DNA from 2 places in the Streptomyces sp. NPDC006384 genome. Region 2 is predicted to be linked to the other one. Evidence: riboswitches for the same ligand, from Rfam matches in the RefSeq annotation. Region 2 holds a riboswitch; the other holds the start of a gene.

Region 1 (3,395 bases), on a different contig from region 2:
GACGAGCGGCCGGTGGTCGCCGAGCGCGAGGTGAAGTCGGTCTCGGTCGAGGACACGTACGACGTCGACATCCACGACCGGGCTCGGGTCGGGGCGGAGGTGCGGCGGCTGGCGGACCGGTGTGTGCGGCGGCTGCGCGGCTCGGGGATGTCCGGGCGGACCATCGTGCTCAAGGTGCGCAGGTACGACTTCTCCACCCTGACGCGCTCCGAGACGCTGCGCGGGCCCACGGACGACCCGGCGGTCGTGCGGGAGGCCGCGGCCCGGCTGCTGGACTCCGTGGACACCACGGGCGGTGTGCGGCTGCTCGGCGTCGGCGTCAGCGGGCTGGCCGACTACACGCAGGAGGACCTGTTCGCGCAGGCGGCGGGGGAACGGGGCGAGGAGCCCGCCGAGCAGCCGCGGCCGGCGGACGGGCCCGGCGAGGAGCAGGTGAGGGTACCGGCCGAGCGCCGCTGGCCCTCGGGGCATGACGTGCGGCACACCGAGTTCGGGCACGGGTGGGTGCAGGGCAGCGGCCTGGGCCGGGTCACGGTGCGCTTCGAGACGCCGTACTCCGGGCCCGGCCGGGTGCGGACCTTCCCCGTCGACGACCCGGATCTGACACGGGCCGATCCGCTGCCGCTGGTGGCGCCCGCGCCGGGAGGCTCCGGCGAGGACGGAACGACGGCAGGCCCCTCCGTACAGGGGCGGCCGGTCCCGGCGGCTCCGGATGCCGCGCCCGCCGCCCCGGGCGCGGCACGGTGACGGGGGCCGCCGGGGCGTCAGCCGTCCTCGTTGCCGGTGCCCGCCAGCCTGCCGAAGTCGTGGTCGGGCAGCGGGGGAGCGGCGGCCACGTCCAGGCCGTAGTGGTGGTAGAGCTGGAGCTCCTGTTCCGGGGAGAGGTGGCGGCCGACGCCGAAGTCGGGGGCCTCCTTGATCAGCGACCGGTCGAAGGGCACGCGCAGGACGCCGTCGACCAGTTCGCTGGGCTCCAGGGGGACGAAGGCGTCCCTGCTGAACAGACCGGTGCGGACGGCGGCCCACTCCGGGACGCCGGTGGCGTCGTCGAGATAGACCTCGTCGACGGTGCCGATCCTGGTGCCGTTGCGGTCGAACGCCTTGCGGCCTATCAGACTGCGCGGATCGATGTCGGTACGCACGGGCCCTCCACTTGGTCGCACTGGGTCGCAAACCATCCGGCGAATCATCCGTTCGGTACTACGAAAGGGCACATGGGGCCGGTCGGCCACTCGAACGCCGGGACGCCCACTGGGCCGTTCGTGCGCCGGTCTCGCTGGTACGCTGGCAAACGGCTGCTGACCCCGTGCGGGAGAGTCCTCCGGACACCATCGGAGGCGCCGAAGGAGCAAATCCTCCCCGGAATCTCTCAGGCACACGTACCGCACGGACGAGGTCACTCTGGAAAGCAGGGCGGGGGCCGACGGCTTCCGCTCTCACCGACGGTGAAAGCCGGTGGCCCCCTGGGGGCGCCGGTGAAGCTCTCAGGTCCGGATGACAGAGGGGGAGGCCGTCCGGGTACCCGTGCCGTGGTGCCCCTCGCAGGTCGCATCAGACCAGGAGGCCTCCGCAATGACCGCCCCTCGCATTCCGCTCTCCGAGCTCGAGCAGGCAGCACCCTTCGAGCAGCGCCACATCGGCCCCGACCACGAGGCCCGGGCCAAGATGCTCGCGCAGGTCGGTTACGGCTCGCTCGACGAGCTGACGGCCGCCGCGGTACCGGATGTGATCAAGAACGCCGACGCGCTGGACCTGCCCGGCGCCCGGTCCGAGGCCGAGGTGCTGGCCGAGCTGCGCTCGCTGGCCGACCGCAACCAGGTCCTCGACTCCATGATCGGCCTCGGCTACTACGGCACTTTCACCCCGCCGGTCATCCTGCGCAACGTCATGGAGAACCCCTCCTGGTACACCGCGTACACGCCGTACCAGCCGGAGATCTCCCAGGGGCGGCTCGAGGCCCTGCTGAACTTCCAGACGATGGTCGCCGACCTCACCGGTCTGCCGACCTCGGGCGCCTCGCTGCTGGACGAGGGCACCGCCGCCGCCGAGGCGATGGCCCTGTCCCGGCGCATGGGCAAGAACAAGAAGGGCCTGTTCCTGGTCGACGCGGACGCGCTGCCGCAGACCATCGCGGTCATCCGGACCCGCGCCGAGCCGACCGGCGTCGAGGTCGTCGTCGCCGACCTCGCCGAGGGCATCCCCGCCGAGGTCGCCGAGCGGGAGATCAACGGTGTCCTGATCCAGTACCCGGGGGCCTCCGGTGCCGTCCGCGACATCAAGCCGGTCATCGACCGGGCGCACGAGCTGGGCGCGCTGGTCACCGTCGCCGCCGACCTGCTCGCGCTGACGCTGCTGAAGTCGCCCGGCGAGCTGGGCGCGGACATCGCCGTCGGCACCACGCAGCGCTTCGGTGTGCCGATGGGCTTCGGCGGGCCGCACGCCGGCTACATGGCCGTGCACGAGAAGTTCGCGCGCAGCCTGCCCGGCCGTCTGGTCGGCGTCTCCGTGGACGCCGACGGCGACAGGGCCTACCGCCTCGCCCTGCAGACCCGCGAGCAGCACATCCGCCGAGAGAAGGCCACCAGCAACATCTGCACCGCGCAGGTGCTGCTCGCCGTCATGGCCGGCATGTACGCCGTCTACCACGGCCCCGAAGGGCTGCGGGCCATCGCCCGTCGCACCCACCGGTACGCCTCGATCATCGCCGCGGGCCTCGCGGCCGGTGGCGTCGAGATCGTGCACGGCGCCTACTTCGACACGGTCACCGCGCGGGTGCCCGGCCGGGCCGGCGAGATCGTCCACACAGCCCGCGAGAACGGCATCAACCTGCGCCTCGTCGACGCCGACCACGTCTCCTTCGCCTGTGACGAGACCACCACGCGCGCCCAGGTCGGCGGCGTGTGGAACGCGTTCGGCGTCGAGGGCGACATCGAGGCGCTGGACGCGGACACCGAGGACACGCTGCCCGGGGCGCTGCTGCGCACCGACGACTTCCTGACCCACCCGGTCTTCCACCGGCACCGCTCCGAGACGGCGATGCTGCGCTACCTGCGCCGCCTCGCCGACCGCGACTACGCGCTGGACCGCGGCATGATCCCGCTGGGCTCCTGCACCATGAAGCTCAACGCGACCACCGAGATGGAGCCCGTCACCTGGCCCGAGTTCGGCGCGCTGCATCCCTTCGCGCCCGCCGAGCAGGCGCAGGGCTACCTCACGCTCATCCGTGAGCTGGAGGAGCGGCTCGCCGAGGTCACCGGGTACGACAAGGTGTCGCTGCAGCCCAACGCCGGTTCGCAGGGCGAGTTCGCCGGCCTGCTCGCCGTCCGCGGCTACCACCGCGCCAACGGCGACGACCGGCGCACCGTCTGCCTCATCCCGTCCTCCGCGCACGGCAC
Region 2 (3,395 bases):
CAGGTCTCGCCCGCGGACACGGTGTCGCCGACCGCGGGGAGCTGGACGAAGACGACGTCACCGAGCGCGTTGGCCGCGTGCTCCGTGATGCCGACCGTCGAGACGCCGTCCTCGGCGGCCGACAGCCACTCGTGCTCCTTGCTGTAACGCAGCTGCTGGGGGTTGCTCATGACCTGAATTCTCCTGTATGCGGGACGGTGCTGAACGACGGGGGACTGTGGTGGACCGCAGGCGGGCGGCACGGACGCGGACGCGGGCGGGGCGGGACGCCGGAGAGCCCCGCCCGCCCGGTGTCTGCTTCCGGGGCTACTTCTGGCGCTTGTAGAACGGCAGTGCCACGACCTCGTACGGCTCGTGGCTGCCCCGGATGTCCACGCCGACCCCGGGGGTGCCCACGGCCGCGTGCGCGGCGTCGACGTACGCCATGGCGATCGGCCTGCCCAGCGTGGGGGAGGGGGCGCCGGAGGTGACCTCGCCGACCACCTCGCCGCCGGCCACGACCGCGTACCCGGCGCGCGGGATCCGGCGGCCCTCGGCGATCAGGCCGACCAGGACGCGGGGCGGGTTCTGCTCGGCCCGGGCGGCGGCCCGCTCGAGCGCGGCGCGGCCCACGAAGTCGCCCTCCTTCTCGAACTTCACCACCCGGCCGAGACCGGCGTCGAAGGGCGTCAGCTCCGTCGTCAGCTCGTGCCCGTACAGCGGCATGCCCGCCTCCAGGCGGAGCGTGTCCCGGCAGGACAGACCGCACGGGACCAGCCCGGCGCCCTCGCCCGCCTCGGTCAGCGCCTGCCACAGCTCGACGGCGTGCTCCGGCTTCACGAACAGCTCGAAGCCGTCCTCGCCGGTGTAGCCGGTGCGCGCGATCAGCGCCGGGACGCCCGCGACCGTGCCGGGCAGCCCGGCGTAGTACTTCAGACCGTCCAGGTCGGCGTCGGTGAGCGAGGCGAGGATGCCCGGGGACTCGGGGCCCTGCACGGCGAGCAGCGCGTAGGCGTCCCGGTCGTCGCGCACCTCGGCGTCGAAGCCGGCCGCCCGCTCGGTCAGCGCGTCCAGCACCACCTGGGCGTTGGAGGCGTTGGCGACGACCATGTACTCGCTCTCGCCGAGGCGGTAGACGATCAGGTCGTCGAGGATGCCGCCGTCCTCGCGGCAGATCATGGTGTAGCGGGCCCGGCCCGGCTTCACCGTGCCGATGCTGCCGACCAGCGCGAAGTCCAGCAGGCCGGCGGCCTGCGGGCCGGTGACCGTGATCTCACCCATGTGGGAGAGGTCGAAGAGACCGGCCCGGGTGCGCACCGCGACGTGCTCGTCGCGCTCGGAGCCGTAGCGCAGGGGCATGTCCCAGCCGGCGAAGTCGGTCATCGTCGCGCCCAGCGCGCGATGCGTGGCATCCAGCGCGGTACGGCGGAGTTCGGTACTGCTCATCGGTCGGTCGTCTCCCAGGGACAGCACGGCACGGGCGAGGTGGATCCTCCCCATCTGTCATCGGAACCTGAGAGGTTCGCCATGACCACCGCTCCACGGCGGTCAGGACTTGCACCTTGGGTGGGGCGGCCGTGGAACGGCGGCCCGCTTTTCAGATGTGCCTCGCCCACGCGGTGACGGTGCCTGAGAGATTCAAGGGAGGGACTTGCTCCTTCGGCGCCCCGGCACGGCCGGGGACTCTCCCGCGCGGATTCAAACGGCCGGTATGCAGTTGGCGCCGCCATCATCGCACGCCGGGCCCGTTCACGGCAGACCGTGATCTGTAGCCGTGCTGTGGCAGTAAGCGCACGAAAACGCGAGACCCACGCATTACCTTCTCTTTACACTCGAGGGGGAGGGGAACTCGTGAACCGCCCCAGGGGAGGACGATCACGATGAACAGGACCACGGTCTACGCCACGACTTCGGGAATCGCCCTGCCGCAGCAGACCGCACCGGCCGGGGACGCGTGCGCCCCCCTGCCCGCGTCCGTCGTCCGCGACCTGCGCGACCGCGCCGGGCGCAGCCCGCACGCCCTGCTCTTCGGCCCCCGCGACCTGGTGGTGGTCACCGGACTGCCCGGCAGCGGCAAGTCCACGCTCATGCGGCGCACCGTGCGCGGCCGGCGCGTCGACTCCCAGGACACCCGCGACCGCTTCGACCGCCGCATGCCCCGCTTCCTGCCGTACGCCCTCTACCGGCCCCTGGTCCGGATCGCCCACTACGCCGGACTGCGCCGCGCGCTGCGCTCCGGCGAGGGCGTCGTCGTGCACGACTGCGGCACCCAGGCCTGGGTGCGCCGCTGGCTGGCCCGCGAGGCCCGCCGCCGCGGCGGCACCCTGCACCTGCTCTTCCTCGACGTCGCCGTGGACGACGCCCTCGCCGGCCAGCGCGAGCGCGGCCGGGGCGTCTCGCGCTACGCCTTCCTGCGGCACCGCTCGGCCTCCGCCCGCCTGCTGGCCTCCGTGGCCGAGGGCAGGCTGCCCGCCGGCTGCGGCTCGGCGGTCCTCCTGGACCGGGCGGCGGCCGACGCGCTGCACCGGATCGCCTTCACCGGCTGAGGCGACGGCCGTGGGCCGGCGGGGCCGAACGGGTTAGCCTTTTCAGCCACAGCAGCGGTACCAGGCAGGCGGTAGGCAGATGGACTTCCCAGCGGACTTCCCGGCGGACCTCTCACCGGACCTCCCGGCGCAGGCGCGTCCCCACCCGCACGGCGGATGGCCGGGCAACGAGCTGGAGGAGGTGCTGTCCGCCTCCCTCGGCGTCCCGTCGGCCGGCGGCCGGATCGTGGAGGTGCTCGGCCGCAGCTTCGTCTGGGTCCCGCTGCCGAACGGCGGCGGCCCGCACAGCGGCCCGCTCGACCTGCCCTCCCTGGAGATCGACGGCCAGGCCTACGTGCCGGTGTTCAGCTCGGAGGAGCAGTTCCGCCAGGTCGCCGGGGCGCACATGGCGTACACCATCGCCCCCGCCGTGGAGTTCGCCCGCGGCCTGCCCCCGCAGGTCGGCATCATCGTGAACCCGGAGGGCGTGGTCGGCGTCCCGCTGCCGCCGCCGGCCGTGGCCGAGCTGTGCCGGGCCGGCCGCACCCCGCTGGACGGGCCCGCGTCCGGCGGCCGGGTCCGCCTCTTCGAACCGGACTGGCAGGACGACCCGGTGGACTTCCTCGCCGCCGCCTCCGCCGAGTTCGCCGGGATCGGCGTCGTGCGCACCGCCCGCCGCTGCATGGCCGCCGTCGAGACCGCCGACCCGGTCATGTTCGTCGGCGTCGAACTGACCCACTGGGAGGGCGACGCCCGCGCCCTCCCCCTGGACGCCCTGGGCCGGGCCCTCGCCAAGGCCCCCCTGAAGACCCAGGTCAACCTGGTCCTCCTGGAGGCCGCCCAGGACCCGGTCTGCGACTGGATGCGGGCCAACGTCCGCCCGTTCTACCA

What was found. A riboswitch is a leader RNA that binds a small molecule or an ion and turns the genes downstream of it on or off. The one in region 2 is predicted to bind glycine.
Region 1: it holds a riboswitch for glycine, as region 2 does, so the genes downstream of both, gcvP (aminomethyl-transferring glycine dehydrogenase) here and gcvT (glycine cleavage system aminomethyltransferase GcvT) in region 2, are expected to answer to the same signal.

What each region holds. Positions count from the first base shown of each region.
Region 1 is NZ_JBIAHR010000009.1:312,075-315,469, reverse strand. Features, by position in the region: partial or broken gene ACFYOJ_RS15370 (DNA polymerase IV) at 1-849, shown strand, start outside; gene ACFYOJ_RS15365 (PRC-barrel domain-containing protein) at 765-1,142, opposite strand; glycine riboswitch at 1,300-1,395, shown strand; gene gcvP (aminomethyl-transferring glycine dehydrogenase) at 1,573-3,395, shown strand, end outside.
Region 2 is NZ_JBIAHR010000025.1:38,928-42,322, forward strand. Features, by position in the region: gene gcvH (glycine cleavage system protein GcvH) at 1-170, opposite strand, end outside; gene gcvT (glycine cleavage system aminomethyltransferase GcvT) at 307-1,425, opposite strand; glycine riboswitch at 1,587-1,680, opposite strand; gene ACFYOJ_RS28745 (AAA family ATPase) at 1,860-2,525, shown strand; gene ACFYOJ_RS28750 (enhanced serine sensitivity protein SseB) at 2,605-3,395, shown strand, end outside.